One region of the Rahnella contaminans genome, then DNA from elsewhere that is predicted to be linked to it. Evidence: predicted binding sites of a transcription regulator. Region 1 holds the regulator's gene; each other region holds the start of a gene.
The links. Region 1 encodes CRP, which controls carbon source genes, mostly activating them, when cyclic AMP is high. Its sites were predicted from a motif close to ATGTGANNNNNNTCACAT; they were not measured.
Positions count from the first base shown of each region.

Region 2: a site for CRP is predicted at 1,630-1,647, ahead of GW579_RS11080 (CdaR family transcriptional regulator). Genes of this name have one in related genera too.
Region 3: a site for CRP is predicted at 1,298-1,315, ahead of GW579_RS06550 (ABC-F family ATPase). Genes of this name have one in related genera too.
Region 4: a site for CRP is predicted at 2,900-2,917, ahead of cdd (cytidine deaminase). Genes of this name have one in related genera too.

Region 1 covers NZ_JAADJS010000004.1:360,141-364,206, reverse strand. Annotated here, with positions in the region: gene GW579_RS18870 (MFS transporter) at 1-636, opposite strand, end outside; gene GW579_RS18865 (LysR substrate-binding domain-containing protein) at 841-1,752, shown strand; gene GW579_RS18860 (OsmC family protein) at 1,754-2,161, opposite strand; gene crp (cAMP-activated global transcriptional regulator CRP) at 2,524-3,156, shown strand; gene GW579_RS18850 (YccS/YhfK family putative transporter) at 3,218-4,066, shown strand, end outside.
Region 2 covers NZ_JAADJS010000002.1:425,320-429,385, reverse strand. Annotated here, with positions in the region: gene GW579_RS11085 (MFS transporter) at 1-61, opposite strand, end outside; gene GW579_RS11080 (CdaR family transcriptional regulator) at 367-1,527, opposite strand; gene degP (serine endoprotease DegP) at 1,745-3,184, opposite strand; gene dgt (dGTPase) at 3,392-4,066, opposite strand, start outside.
Region 3 covers NZ_JAADJS010000001.1:1,473,090-1,477,155, reverse strand. Annotated here, with positions in the region: gene GW579_RS06555 (nucleoside-specific channel-forming protein Tsx) at 262-1,149, shown strand; gene GW579_RS06550 (ABC-F family ATPase) at 1,338-2,933, shown strand; gene moeB (molybdopterin-synthase adenylyltransferase MoeB) at 3,009-3,770, opposite strand; gene moeA (molybdopterin molybdotransferase MoeA) at 3,773-4,066, opposite strand, start outside.
Region 4 covers NZ_JAADJS010000001.1:1,443,161-1,447,226, reverse strand. Annotated here, with positions in the region: gene GW579_RS06430 (NAD-dependent malic enzyme) at 99-1,796, opposite strand; gene cdd (cytidine deaminase) at 1,955-2,839, opposite strand; gene GW579_RS06420 (arginine ABC transporter substrate-binding protein) at 3,190-3,924, opposite strand.

The DNA of each region.
Region 1 (4,066 bases):
CACGAACAGCAGCACGACAATCGGATTTTTAAGCAGCTCACGGTAGCCGGTCGCTACGCCGTTACGGGCTTCTGCTTTCGGAGGGTTCGGCACAAAAATGATAATCGCAACGGCAATCGCAAACGCCAGAAGGCCGAGAATAGAGAATGATCCGCGCCAGCCGAGCGTATCGAGTGCGTACACCGCAATCAGCGGCCCGGCTGTCATCGCCAGACCGGCGGATGACAGCAATACGGACTGCGCGAAAGTGCGCTGCCCGACATCAAAATTCGAGACCACCGCTTTGGCGCAGGAACACGGATAACCGGAATGTCCGACGCCGGAGAGAAAGCGAAACGTCACCAGCAAACCGAGGCTGAATCCCAGCAAACCGAAGCAGAGCGCGAACCCGCTGAGCAAAAACAGCGAGATACCAAGTACTTTTTTGTAGCCGAAGCGGTCATTCATCCAGCCAGCGGGGATCTGAAACAGCGAATAGGCCAGGAAGAAAATGCCGGTGATGTAACCCAGCTGCTCTGGTTGCAGGTTAAATTCGCGCTCAATCGGCAGCAGCGCGAACCCCATCACCGTTTTGTCGATATACACCACCGCATAACCGACGAACAGCAGGAAGATCATCAGGGAACGACTTTTCATAGCGGATATCCCTTTTTGTTATCACCGCGTCAGAAGTTCTCACTGTCGGGCGAAAAGTAAAATGCGACATGCATCACGTAATCAACTGAATAACAACGCATTATTTATTCCAAATCTGAAGCTATCAGCTTTACAGGTTTGCCATAAGATGCAATTTTTGGGCGGGTGATGCTTTTTACTGATAGGGCTTTCAAGCGAGGCGACATGCGTTATTTACCGAAATTGCAGCAACTCAAGGTTTTCCAGCAGGTTATCCGCAGCGGCAGTATTCGCGGCGCGGCGCGGGCGATGAATCAGTCGCAGCCCGCGGTCAGCAGAACCTTGCGGGAACTGGAACAAACGCTTGAAACTCAGCTTATCGTGCGCGGCAATCAGGGCATGGCGCTGACGGAAACCGGCCGCGCCTTTGCGCAGCGCATGCAGTTTATTCTCGAAGAACTTGAACGCGCGGCGGATGAGATCCGGCAGATTAATCAGTATTCGCCGGGTTCGGTGGCTATCGGGTTTTCATCACTGCTGGCGCTGACGGTATTTCCGGCCCTCAGTGAAGCGTTCAAAACGCAATTTCCCCAGTCCAAACTGCTGATTAAAGAAGGCCAGCTTTCGACGCTGTTACCGGCGCTGCGTGAAGGGAAACTCGATTTTGCCGTCGGGACCGCCGGGCCGGGTTTTCCGCTGGAGGATTTGGTGCGTGAGCCGCTGTTTAGCGCCCCTTTTGGCGTGATTGCGCGGCAAGGGCATCCGCTGGCAGATGCCACCACGCTCGACGAATTGCAGTGCGCGCGCTGGGTGTTGCCGGAAACGGATATGGGTTACTACCAGCAGATTCAGCTTTCGATGAACGGCTTTAACGCACCAGCCGGGGAAACGCCGGTAAGAACGGATTCGGTAGTGTGCGGGCTGAATATGGTGTTGCAGTCGGATTATCTGACGATTGTGGCGAAGGCCATGCGCGCGCCGTTCGGCTTACAGGACAGGCTTTGCCTGCTCAATATCGATACGCTGCCGGAAGCGGAATATTGCGTGCTCTATTCGCAGAAATCGCCGCTGACGTTTGCCGCGCGGCGATTTCTGGATTTACTGCGAAGTCAGTGCCAGTCGTATCACTGGTCGTGACTTATTCGGCGTTCACTACTTCAAAACTGTGGGTGATTGTCGCGGCTTTGCCCAGCATCAGGGAAACGGAGCAATATTTTTCCGCAGACAGGCTGACTGCGCGTTCCACAATTTTATCCGTCAGGTCTTTGCCGGTGACGATGAAATGCAGGTTGATGTGCGTGAACAGACGCGGTGCTTCCTCGCGGCGCTGAGACGTCAGTTTCACTTCGCAGTCACGCACGTCGTTGCGGCCTTTTTGCAAAATAGACACTACATCAATCGCGCTGCAACCGCCCGCCGACATCAGCAACATTTCCATCGGGCTCGGGGCTTTGTCGCCCGCATTACCATCCATTGTGATCTGATGGCCCGACGCTGACTCACCTAAAAACGTCAGCCCTTCTACCCATTTTACGCGTGCGTGCATGTGCTCTTCTCCCGGTGGATAAATTCGTCAAATTTTCCCCTCAGACTACCCTTTCACCCAAAAACTGGCAACGTAACCCGATCGCCATCATGCTGAAGCGAGACAACAGAAGACAGCATTGCAAACCTGTGTTACAAACAAAGCCGAAACATACTTTCCAGTAAATTGCGGTGACGGTTTTTGCGGTTTAAGAACAGAACCCACGGTGTTAACAGCAATAATCAGGCTGTTTCACTCCGACATCCGCTTGCAGCATTTCTGGGGAGTTATATGCTGAAAGGGCGCTTTTTAAAGTAAGTGCCGTACAGGGAACTCTGAGCCCTGTGATTTTGGGCAGCGATAACAACAGAGGATAATAGCAAATGGTTCTCGGCAAGCCACAAACAGACCCGACTCTCGAATGGTTCCTGTCTCACTGTCATATACATAAGTATCCTTCTAAAAGTACGCTGATTCACCAAGGTGAAAAAGCCGAAACGCTGTACTACATCGTGAAAGGGTCGGTTGCCGTCCTGATTAAAGATGAAGAAGGCAAAGAAATGATACTGTCATACCTTAACCAAGGTGACTTCATCGGCGAGCTGGGACTCTTCGAAGAAGGGCAGGAACGCAGTGCCTGGGTGCGTGCTAAAACTGCCTGCGAAGTGGCTGAAATTTCTTATAAAAAATTCCGCCAGCTGATTCAGGTAAACCCGGATATTCTGATGCGTCTTTCCGCGCAGATGGCAAACCGTCTGCAAGTGACGTCAGAGAAAGTCGGCAACCTTGCCTTCCTCGACGTAACAGGCCGTATCGCGCAAACTTTGCTTAATCTGGCTAAACAGCCTGATGCAATGACCCATCCGGACGGGATGCAAATCAAGATCACCCGTCAGGAAATCGGCCAAATCGTCGGTTGTTCACGTGAAACAGTCGGACGTATTCTCAAAATGCTGGAAGATCAAAGCCTGATCTCCGCACACGGTAAAACGATTGTCGTTTACGGCACACGTTAATCCCTCAGAAATTGGCGCGGCAGCTAACTGTCGCGCCTTTTTTATGGGCTAAGCTTTACGCATGACGCTATGGCGAAGACTGTTCTATCATCCCGAAGTTAACTACGCGCTGCGCCAGACGCTGGTGTTGTGCCTGCCTGTTGGCATTTGCTGGCTTTTTGGCAATCTGCAAATGGGTCTGCTGTTCTCTCTGTGTCCCGCCTGCTGCAATGTCGCGGGTCTGGATACGCCACACAAACGCTTTTTCAAACGTCTGATGGTCGGCGGCACGCTTTTTGCCCTGAGCAGCATTCTGCTGCAAGTGATGCTGGAAAGCTGGCACATTCCCCTGCCGCTCATCATGTTCTCGCTGGCGTTACTGCTGGGCGTGACCGGTGAAATCAGCCCGCTGCATGCGCGTCTGTTGCCCGGTGCGCTGGTGGCGACCATCTTCACGCTGAGCATGGTGGGTCTGCGCCCGATGTGGCAAGCTCCGGCGCTGTTCGCCGCAGGCACCGCCTGGTACGGTATCTTTAACTGGGCGTGGTTTCGTATTTCAAAAGAACAACCGATGCGCGAAACCCTCAGCCAGCTCTATCTGCAACTGGCAGATTACTTCGAGGCGAAATACAGCCTGCTGACGCAACACACCGATCCTGAAACCGCGCTACCGCCACTGCTGGCGCGTCAGCAACAGGTTATCGATCTGATTGCCCTGCTTTATCAGCAACTGCACATGCTGCCGCAACACGGACATCATCATCACCATAAGCGACTGTTCCAGCGTTTTCAGGTCGCACTCGATTTGCAGGAACACATCACGGTGAGCCTGCATCAGCCGGAAGAAGTGCAAAAGCTGGTGGAAGAAAGCCACGCCGAAGCGGTTATACGACGTAATGCGCAGGTGATCTCCGCCCGTCTGCGGGTCATC
Region 2 (4,066 bases), on a different contig from region 1:
TCCAGTAGCGCGCATTAGTTCTTTTTTTCACGGCACTGGCTGATGAAACGATTGTTTCCATGATGTTCTCCGGAATTGAGAGTGATGCAAATACCCCAAGGTATAAGTCATTCCAGCCAGCCACAGAACTGTAGGGTTCAGAGAGGAAGGAAGAATGCCAGTATAAGAACAACCGGAAACCAACTCATTAGGCAAAGTGACAAGCATGGAAAGCGCTTTGCATTTATCTTGAGGCGAATGCCCAGTACCATGCGAGTCAGTTCACGAAAAGAGAATGGCTTGTGATTGACGTCACGTTTAATTAAATACGGCAATTTCGTCCTGAAAATATCCGGTAAAGAAATACTTTCAGGACGTACAGATTAATTAAACCTGATCGTTATCTAATTGAAGTGCCACATACAACAACAGACGATCGTCAAAATTCCCCAGATCCAAACCGGTTAATTCCGAAATACGGTTCAATCGATATTCCAGCGTATTACGGTGAATATAAAGTGCCTTAGACGTTGCCGTGGGTTGCACATTATTATGGAACCACGACGCCAGTGTACGGCGCAGTAATCCGTTGCCGTCGGTGGCCTTCAGACGCGCCAGCGGCCGCACCAGTTCATCGGCCTGCCAGCCGCCGCGTAGGCTGTCGAGCAGCACCGGCAAAATCAGATCCTGATAAAAGTAGCAACGCTGTTCGGGCATACGCTGTTTGCCGACGGTCATGGTGGTTCGCGCGGTGCGATACGATCGGGCAATACTGCCGGGACCGCTGAAGAAGTTGCCGAGGGAAATACGGACGCGCAGACGACCTGTTTCGGTCATGCGCGACAACAGATGATCGATTCGCTGCCGGTGACCGTCCGGATCCCAGCGATCGTAGCTGTTCAGCGCTGGTTTCAGCACCACCATTTCGGTGAGCGAAACAATCGCGATCAGGTTATCGCGCTCCGGCGTGGTCAGTAAGGTTTGCAGCTGTTGCAGCTCCGCCATCGCGGAATCCACGCCGAGCTGACCGCTGTCGACTTCAACCACCGCCGCCACGCGCGGGCGGTTCAGGTCAATGCCCAGACGCTGCGCCCATTCCATTAATGCCGGAGAAAGTTCATCCACGCGGATCAGGTTCAGCACCAGTTCTTCGCGCAAACGGCTGTCCTGCGCGAGCATATGTAACAAACGCGCCTGCTCAAGCATCATTTCGGCGGTCATACAAACCAGCTCGCCGTACTGACGCAGCTGTGACGGATTGCCGGTCAGCCCAATCACGCCGACAATCTGGCCATCTATGCGCAGCGGCAGATTGATACCCGGACGCACTCCGTGCAAATGCCGTGCAACACCTTCATCGATATCGACAATACGCTCCTGCGAAATGGACAACAGCGCACCTTCGTGCAATTCGCCAAGACGCTGATCGTCGCCGCTACCGATTATTCTTCCCCGTCCATCCATGACATTCACATTACTATCAATGATTTGCATTGTTCGGGCAACAATCTGTTGCGCCAGCTTTGCATCGAGATGATACGCTGACATGATCCCCTGCCTTGCCTGTTTTATCGTTGTCAGACCAGCATACCCAGCGGCTTACTCCGACACATTATGCAAATGCCCAAAGAGCGAAAGCACCTATTGAAGTTGCGGGTAAGGTCACATTTTTAAGCAAATGCCCAAGAAAATTCAGGCGCGGATCGGGAGAAAAAAGCATAAAAAAAGGCACGCCGTAGCGTGCCTTGTGAGGTCTGCCTGCGGATTATTGCGCCAGCAGGTAGATTGAAGAGTCACCACGCTGAATATCCAGCGCCAGTACAGACGGCTTGGTATCCAGAATTTTACGCAGCTCGCCTAAGTTAGCGACTTTCTGCTGGTTCACGCCCAGGATCACGTCGCCTTTTTTCAGGCCAATGTTCGCGGCTTTTGAACCCGGTTTCACTTCGTCAACTTTCACGCCTTTCTGGTCGCCCGCGGTGCCATTGCTCAGCTCAGCACCTTCAATGCCGGTGAAAATGTTGCCGGATTCAACTTTAGGCGTTTGCGTGCTTTGCTCAATCGTCACGTCAACGTTCATCGGTTTGCCTTCGCGCAGCAGACCCAGCGTCACTTTGGTGCCGATTGGCATGGTGCCGATATCCGCACGGAACGACGCGAAGCTGCTGATTGGCTTGCCGTTCATGCTCAGGATAACGTCGCCCGCTTTGATGCCCGCTTTTTCTGCGGCAGATTTCGGCATGACCTGACTGATGAACGCGCCACGCTGTGCGTCCACTTTCATCGCTTTCGCCAGCTCGGAGTTCAGCTCGGTGCCCATGATGCCCAGTTCGCCACGTTTCACCTGGCCGAATTCGATCATCTGTTTGGACAGGTTTTTCACCATGTTACTTGGGATCGCAAAACCGATACCGATATTGCCGCCGTCCGGTGCCAGGATCGCCGTGTTCAGACCAATCAGTTCACCGTTCAGGTTCACCAGCGCGCCGCCGGAGTTACCGCGGTTGATCGCCGCATCCGTCTGGATGAAGTTTTCATAGTTTTCGATGTTCAGGCCAGAACGTCCGAGCGCAGACACGATACCGGATGTCACGGTTTCGCCCAGACCATACGGGTTACCGATCGCCACGGTGTAGTCACCCACGCGCAGCTGCTCGGAATCGGCGATTTTAATCGCGGTCAGGTTTTTGGCGTTTTGCAGCTGAATAACCGCGATGTCAGAACGTGGATCTTTACCGATCACTTTCGCATCGAACTTACGGCCATCGTTCAGCTGTACGCTGATTTTTGTCGCGTTATCAACAACGTGGTTGTTGGTCACAACATAACCTTTATCCGCATCAATAATCACACCGGAACCCAGCGCACGGAAATCTTCTTTCTGTTCAGGAGCGGGTTGTCCGTCCTGACCGCCGCCCTGGCAAACCGGGGAGCCCTGGAACGGCGAACCGTCCTGGCACAGCGGAGAGTTCTGACCAAAGAATTGCTGGAACTGCTGGCCCATGCGTGGTGTTTTCACCGGCGCGCTGCCTTCAACGTTCACACTCACTACGGACGGCATGACTTTTTCAAGCATCGGTGCCAGGCTTGGCAGCTGTGTGGTGCTCGAAGATGCGGTTTCGGCAGCCAGAGCAGACGAAACCGGGGCCATTGCCATACCAACACTTAACGCTAAAGCGCTGAGGAATAAAGTCGATTTTTTCATTTTTCAGGATCTCTTAAAATTATTGTGGCAACCAAAATAGTCGCGTTGCTTGGTAGTCGTGATACTGAGATGGTATTAATAGCGTGAAGTTCATCAGGGTCATACTGACAATGGTAAAAAAGTATTGTCATTATTTACAAATGGCGCTTTTTCGGACAGTTTCGTAAAGAAAATAAAAGACGTTAAAATCTGTCTTTTTAAAACAAATTACTCCGCCGCCATCAGACGTCGATATTCGTCGTAGGCATAAAGGTCTGTCATGCCGCTGATATAATCCTGAATCATTCTCGCCCGGTAATAGAACTCCTGCGCGGAAAATTCCGAAACGCCTGCGCCTTCGAGCGCCACGACGGCATTGTTATACGCCAGACGGTGTTTGGCAGAAATCTTATGCAACAGACGGGTTTCTATAGGATATTTCCTGTGCGTATCCTCCTCAACCAGCTGGCTAAAATCAGACAATGGCATATCCAGCAACGGGCTGTAAATATCCAGTAATCCGCTGATCACCCGATAGCCTTGTAATTCCAGCTCCTCGACTTCAGGATGGTTGAATACCTGTTTGAATGCGACGGATTTATAAATTTCTAACAAACGGTTCGCCTGGCTGTCGTCTTCGAGCAGCGCGTGATTAAAGGTTCCCTGATAAACATCTTCTATATTATCAATGAATCTGCGCGCTGCATGAGGCACCAGCTGTTTAACCGTCTGAACGCGAAGTTCCATAAAGAAATAATCCACCGGATTACGGAATGTTTTCGCTTTATCCATTTTTTCATAGGCGGTGCGAACCACTTTATCAAAGATGTCATTCTTCTCAATGTCGCCCCATTCACGCATCAGATATTTATAGAGTTCTTCGACGCTGAAAATATTTTTCTC
Region 3 (4,066 bases), on a different contig from region 1:
TGACATGCGGATGAAATCGTCATGAAACATAAGTGTGATCAATGTCACGTTGAGCATGTATCAGGATGAAACAGAAATTGACAAACCTTGACCAAATCTATTTATTAGCTAAGAAAAGTTAACTCTTGTAGGAAGTGACTGGAAATTGCATGTTTATTGCACTATGTGCAGCAATCGGTTGCGGATCACAGTTTTAGGGTTCTATTTATGCAACGTCTGAAAGTGGCAAGGCGTTGTCCCACCCCCGCTTCTGGTAAAAATATGAAAAATAAAATTATTGCAGCAGGCGCTTTGATGGCTTTGTCCTACAGCGCGACCGTGCTCGCTGATGATAGCAAGGGCGAATTTGTTTCTGACTGGTGGCACCAGAGTGTTAACGTTGTTGGCAGCGCCGACACCCGCTTCGGGCCTACTCTGCGTAACGATGTTTATCTTGAATATGAAGCGTTTGCGCACAAAGACTGGTTTGATTTCTACGGCTATATCGATATTCCTAAAACCTTCGGTGCGGGTAACGGCAACGATACCGGTATCTGGGATAAGAACGGTTCTCCGCTGTTTATGGAAATCGAACCACGTTTCTCTATCGATAAGCTGACCGGCACTGACCTGAGCTTTGGTCCGTTCAAAGAATGGTACTTCGCGAACAACTATATCTACGATATGGGCCCGGACAGCGATAACCGTCAGAACACCTGGTATATGGGTCTGGGTACCGACATTGATACCCATCTGCCGATGAGCCTGTCTCTGAACGTGTATGCAAAATACCAGTGGGAAAACTACGGTGCAGCGAACGAAAACAGCTGGGACGGCTACCGTTTCAAAGTGAAATACTTCGTTCCTCTGACGCAGCTGTGGGGCGGTAACCTGAGCTACATCGGGTTCACCAACTTTGACTGGGGCTCAACACTGGGCGATGACGATTTCCGTGACCTGAACGGCAACAAAGCGCGTTCTAATAACTCTATTGCGTCCAGCCACATCCTCTCGCTGAACTACACACACTGGCATTACTCGTTCGTGGCGCGTTATTTCCACAACGGCGGCCAGTGGGCCGACGGCGCTGAGCTGAACTTCGGTAACGGTAATTTCGACGTGAAATCTACCGGCTGGGGTTACTACGGCGTGATCGGTTACAACTTCTGATTTCAGTGGTTAACCCAAAAAAACCCGGCTGATGCCGGGTTTTTTGCATTTCTGACCCTCTGATAATCCTGCGCATAACACACTTTTTTAGCTATTGAGTGAAAAATGAACACAACTACAGGCGATCCCATCGCGCCGTTGTGGCATAATGCGCGCCAAATCACATTTCCCAATGAAGAGCGAGCGTTGTGCTAAGTACTTACAACATCACCATGCAATTCGGCAGCAAGCCGTTATTTGAAAACATTAACGTCAAATTTGGCGGCGGTAACCGCTATGGCCTGATTGGCGCGAACGGTTGTGGTAAATCCACTTTCATGAAAATCCTCGGTGGCGATTTAGTGCCATCAGGCGGCAACGTGGTCCTCGACCCGAACGAGCGTCTGGGTAAACTGCGCCAGGATCAGTTTGCATTCGAACAGTTCAGCGTGCTGGACACCGTGATCATGGGCCACACCGAATTGTGGGAAGTGAAGGAAGAGCGCGACCGCATTTATGCAATGGCAGAAATGAGCGAAGAAGACGGCTACAAAGTGGCTGATCTGGAAGTCGCTTACGGCGAAATGGACGGCTACAGCGCCGAATCCCGCGCCGGTGAACTGCTGCTGGGCGTTGGTATTCCCGTTGAGCAACATTACGGCCCGATGAGCGAAATCGCACCGGGCTTTAAACTGCGCGTATTGCTGGCTCAGGCGCTGTTCTCTGACCCGGAAATTCTGCTGCTCGATGAACCGACGAACAACCTGGACATCGATACAATTCGCTGGCTGGAACAGGTGCTGAACGAGCGTAACAGCACCATGATCATCATTTCGCATGACCGTCACTTCCTGAACATGGTCTGTACGCACATGGCGGATCTGGACTACGGCGAGCTGCGCGTTTATCCGGGCAACTACGACGAATACATGACGGCGGCAACGCAGGCTCGTGAACTTCTGAGTGCCAATAACGCCAAGAAAAAAGCGCAAATAGCCGAGCTGCAATCGTTCGTCAGCCGCTTCAGCGCCAACGCCTCCAAATCTAAACAGGCTACTTCCCGTGCCCGTCAGATTGATAAAATTCAGCTCGACGAAATCAAAGCGTCCAGCCGCCAGAACCCATACATGCGTTTTGAGCAGGACAAGAAATTGTTCCGTAATGCGCTGGAAGTGGAAAAAATCACTAAAGGTTTCGACAACGGTCCGCTGTTTAAAAACCTGGGACTGATGCTGGAAGTCGGCGAGAAAGTCGCGATTCTGGGCGCCAACGGTATCGGTAAATCCACCCTGCTGAAAACGCTGGTGGGTGAGCATGAGCCGGAAAGCGGTTCAGTTAAATGGTCTGAAAACTCAAAAATCGGTTACTACGCGCAGGATCACGAATACGAATTTGACGATACCCTGAACGTTTTCGACTGGATGAGTCAGTGGAAATCCGAGAAAGACGACGAGCAGGCTGTGCGCGGTGTTCTCGGGCGTCTGCTGTTTGGTCAGGACGACATCAAGAAGAAAGTGAAAGTGCTTTCCGGTGGTGAGAAAGGTCGTATGTTATTCGGGAAACTGATGATGCAGCGTCCGAACATCCTGATCATGGATGAACCAACCAACCACCTGGATATGGAATCTATCGAGTCATTGAACATGGCGCTGGAAATGTACGAAGGCACGCTGATCTTCGTTTCTCATGACCGTGAATTCGTCAGCTCGCTGGCGACGCGTATTCTGGAAATGACACCGACCCGTGTGATTGATTTCTCCGGTAATTACGAAGACTACTTACGTAGTCAGGGTATTAATACGTAATCGTTGATTCTGATAAAAAAGTCCGCAAATTTGCGGACTTTTTTTTACCTGAATTTCAGCGACAGACTCTGAGAATCAGCAATCCCCGCATACCTCGCAACCCGGATCTTTCATCAGGTTCATCTGGCGAAATTGCAGCGTCATGGCGTCGTACATCAGCAGTTTTCCGCGTGGCGTTTCGCCGAAGTGCGTCAGCAGCTTGATGGTTTCCATGGCCTGCAAACTGCCGATGGTGCCGACCAGCGGTGACATGACGCCGGCTTCGACGCACGTCAGCGCGTTTTCACCAAACAGACGGCTGAGGCAGCGATAGCACGGCTCGCCGGGCTGCCATGTAAACACGCTGAGCTGGCCTTCCATGCGGATGGCAGCACCCGAGACCAGCGGTTTTTTCTGCGTAAAACATTGCTGATTGAGCTGATTTCGCGTCGTGACGTTGTCAGTGCAATCGACCACCACGTCGCAGGCGGCAATCAGTTCGTGCAGCATTTCGTCATCCGCCTGAGCATCAACCTGATTCAGCTGAATGTGCGGGTTAATTGCCGCCAGCGCCAGCGCGGCGGATCCCACTTTCGACATGCCGATTCTGGCATCGGTGTGCAGCGTCTGACGTTGCAGGTTTGAGAGCGAAACCGTATCGAAATCCAGCAAGGTCAGCGTGCCTGTTCCGGCGGCTGCCAGATATTGCGCCGCCGCACAGCCCAGACCACCCAGACCAACAATCAGCGCGTGGCTGGCTTTCAGCTTTTCCTGGGCATCAAAATCAAACCCTTTCAGCACGATCTGGCGGTTATAACGCAGGGTTTCAGCATCCGTCAGTTCCGGCAGCGTCGCCATGATCAGCTCCTAAGCAGGGCGTTGAAAGGTTCGATTTCTACGATTTCGCCTGCGGCGACGTTTTCGCGCTCACGTTCAAGCACCACAAAACAGTTTGCGAGGCTGAACGAACTAAAGACGTGCGAGCCCTGATGGCCGGTGGTGCGTACTTCGAGCTGGCCTTCGGCATTTGTGCTGAAAATACCGCGCTGGAAATCCAGGCGTCCGGCGGATTTCTTTAGCGGTGTCACGGCTTTAGCTTTCAGGCGCGGCGGGAACTTCCAGGCGGTGTGGCCGGAAAGCTGAGCGATAAACGG
Region 4 (4,066 bases), on a different contig from region 1:
CGAATCTGCGTAACGGGCTGCAATTTAGACGAAAAATAAGACCAATGCACAAGGCATTGGTCTGGATCATGGTCAGTCAGCTTATGACCTAAACGCTATCAGAATGAAGTGCGTTTATAACTGCGATATTGCGGTGCCCAGAAGTTGTGTTCAATCGCTTTCGACAGCGTATCTTCCGATGTCACCATCGCCACACCCTGTAACTGCGCGGCTTTACCCACTTCCAGCGCGATGCATTTGGACACGCCCTGAATATCATCGACGTCCGGCAGCAGCGAGCCTTTACCTTCGGTTGCCAGCGGTGAACATTCGGCCAGCGTCCGGCTAGCGGCCATCAGCATACCGTCAGTCACGCGCGTTGCGCCTGAGGCAATGACACCCAGACCGATGCCCGGGAAGATAAAGGAGTTGTTGCACTGGGCGATAGGGTAAAGCGTGCCTTTATGGCTTACCGGCGCAAACGGACTGCCGGTGGCGACCAGCGCCGCACCGTCCGTCCAGTTGAGGATATCGGCGGGTGTCGCTTCTACGCGTGATGTCGGGTTACTCAGCGGCATCACCACCGGACGCGCACAGTGTTTGTGCATTTCACGGATGATTTCTTCGGTGAACAGACCCGGCTGGCCGGAAACCCCGATAAGCACCGTCGGCTTGGCATGACGCACCACGTCCAGCAATGAAATGCTGTCGTTCGCCATGCCCCAGTTTGCCAGTGCGCTGCTTTTCTGCACCAGTTTGCTCTGGAAATCCAGCAGGTTAGGCAGTTTGTCGGTTAGCAGGCCGAAGCGGTCAACCATGAAGACTTTCGCACGGGCTTCTTCTTCACTCAGGCCTTCGGATTTCATCTGTGCAACAATTTGCTCTGCGATACCACACCCGGCAGAACCTGCACCGAGGAAGGCGACGGTCTGGTCACTCAGCTTACCGCCGGCGGCTTTGCTGGCAGCAATCAGGCTGCCCAGTGCCACGGACGCGGTGCCCTGAATATCATCGTTAAAGCAGCAAAGTTCGTCGCGGTAACGTTCGAGGATCGGCATGGCGTTCTTCTGCGCGAAATCTTCGAACTGCAACAGCACGTTCGGCCAGCGGATTTTTACCGCCTGAATGAACTGGTCGACAAAGGCTTCGTACTCTTCGCCGGTGATGCGCGGGTGACGCCAGCCCATGTACAGCGGATCGTTGAGCAGTTGCGGGTTGTTGGTGCCTGCATCCAGCACAACCGGCAGGGTATATGCCGGGCTGATGCCGCCGCACGCGGTATACAAAGACAATTTACCGATAGGAATGCCCATGCCGCCGATACCCTGATCGCCCAGGCCCAGAATACGTTCGCCGTCAGTCACCACGACCACTTTGACGTGTTGTTTGGTGGCGTTTTGCAGCATGTCGTCGATGTGCGCGCGGTTCGGATAAGAGATAAACAGGCCACGGGCGCGGCGGTAGATATCAGAGAAATGCTCGCAGGCTTCGCCGACGGTCGGAGTATAAATCACCGGCATCATTTCGCTGAGATGGCTGTCGAGAAGGCGGTAAAACAGTGTTTCGTTGGTGTCCTGAATATTACGCAGATAGATGTGTTTATCGATGTCAGTTTTGAAATTCTGGAACTGGCGGTAGGCGCGATCGGCCTGTTCTTCAATCGTTTCAACGGCTTCAGGCAACAGGCCGTGAAGGTTGAAATTGCTGCGCTCTTCTTCGGTAAAAGCGCTGCCTTTATTCAGTAACGGGAATTCTAACAGGATTGGGCCAGCGTGAGGGATGTACAGGGGACGTTTGCTTTCGTATTCAAGTTCCATCGTTTTACTCTTCCGGTGCTCAGAATGTTAATTTTTATAGTTTAGAGACGAAAGGGTAACAGAGAGGAAACGGGGAATTCAAATCAGACAATGTTATGTAACTAATGACTACAGGAACGTAGTCATTAGTGTTAGGTAGATCACGAAACCCGGTAGTTTCAGCAGTTCAGTGTGGTGACGTCTTCGCAGCCGATGGCTTTCAGCGTGGCGCGGGTGGCGTCATTTTGGGTGATCAATGCGCCTTCCTGTTCGACCAGCACGGCGCGACGGACTTTCAGGCAGTCTTCGCCGGACAGGTTCAGCAGGATTAATGCCGCCTGTAGCGGAGGCAGGCTTGGGTTGAAAGCGGCGTTTTCAGCGTAACGCCCGGCAAACTGTTTGCCGTTAAGCGTTTCCAGTGCCACGCCGCTGTGGGATTTGCTGTACGGTGCATGGCTCTGGTTGCAGGCATCCAGCGCATGCGCAGCCAGCGCATCGTGGGTTTTCAGCGTGTAACCGTGATCGACTTTATCCATCAGCAGCGTGGTGATATCCAGATCCTTCGGCCCGAACGAATGCGGCAGATAGTCGCCAAGCGTGGCGACATCGCGATCCGGCAGATGGATATCCAGCGCCGTGCCGCTGGTCAGTTCATTCATAAACTGACGGCAATGGCCGCAAGGCGTGTAATTGACGGTGATTGAGGCCAGACGCGTTTCGCCACGCAGCCAGGCGTGTGTGACCGCAGATTGTTCGGCATGAACGGTTTGCTGCATCGGCGCACCGGCAAATTCCATGTTGGCACCGAAATACAGATTACCGGAGATTCCGCGGGCAATTGCGCCCACGTTGAAATGCGAAATCGGCGTGACGGAACAGGCTGCTGCCAGCGGTAACAGGGCGAATGCCAGCGCGTCGTCATTCAATCCTGTCTCTTGTTTTATCTGTGCAACATCCGCCGCAGAGAACATTGCCGGAAAGTCGTCATGTCGCAGAAATGGCTCAAGCGCGGAGGATAAATTTTCAGTGAGTGCCGCAAAGGCGGTATGAAAACGTGCGTGCATAAACATTCGATCTCGACAGTGATTACGGTTGAACAGTGTAAAAGTCATTCCATGAATGTAGTGTGATGAATGTCACTTTTTCGATGTAATAAGTTCTGAGTCATTACATTTTTGAGAGATGTTACGCAGAACAGTCGCCTTTTTATTCCTTTCCCCAACATCATCCGGGTTGAATCCAGGTGGCAACTGAGTGAACCCCGGGAGCATACATCAGTATGTGACCGGGGTGAGTGACCCATCTGCCGGGAGCAGACTGGAACGCTGCTTTGAGCGGCTCCTTCAGGAGCGAGGCCCATGGATGGGCCGGGTAACGCGGCCAAGGCAGAGTCAGCTCGAAGGATGACGGGGAATCAGTGGGAAGGGAACCACTTGTCATTGATCTTCTGGAATTCGCCGTTGGCTTTAATACCTTCCAGCGCCGTATTCAGTTTCGCCAGCAGTTCCTTATTATCAGGACGCACTGCCATACCCACGCCGGTACCAAAGTATTGCGGATCTTTAATCAGTTCGCCGACTTCACCGAGATTCGGGTTGGATTTCAGCCAGCCATTCAGCACGGCGGTATCGCCCAACAGTCCGTCCAGACGACCACTTTTCAGATCCAGAATCGCATTCTGATAGCTGTCATACCCGACGGTGGTGATCTCAGGATGTTTTTCCATCAGGTATTTCTGGTGGGTAGTGCCGTTTTCAAGACCGACACGTTTGCCTTTCAGATCGGCGATGGAAGAGTATTTTCCTTTTGGCCCGATGATCATCGCGGTATTGGCGTAGTAAGGTCGGGTAAACGTGACCTGCTTGCTGCGCTCTTCGGTGATGTCCATGCCGGAAATAATCACATCGAAACGACGGAATTTAAGCGCCGGGATCAGACCGTCGAACGGCTGATTGGTAAAGGTGCAGGTTTCCTGCATCTGCTTACACAGCGCATTAGCCAGATCGATATCAAAACCGATAATCTGGTTATCAGCACCGATCGATTCAAACGGCGGATACGTAGCGGAAGTCCCGAAACGAAGGGTATCCGCAGCGGTGGCAGCAAAAGCAGTGGCAGACAAAAGGGCAGCGAGGATCAGCTTTTTCATGCAATACATTCCTGTTTAAAAAATGACATTCCCTTCACGGTACAGTTTACTGATTTTATTAATGTAATCGGGTAACTGGCAGGAAGTGAGACCGGTAATTAAATTGCCATCAAATGAATTTATATGCAATTAATTTGATTAA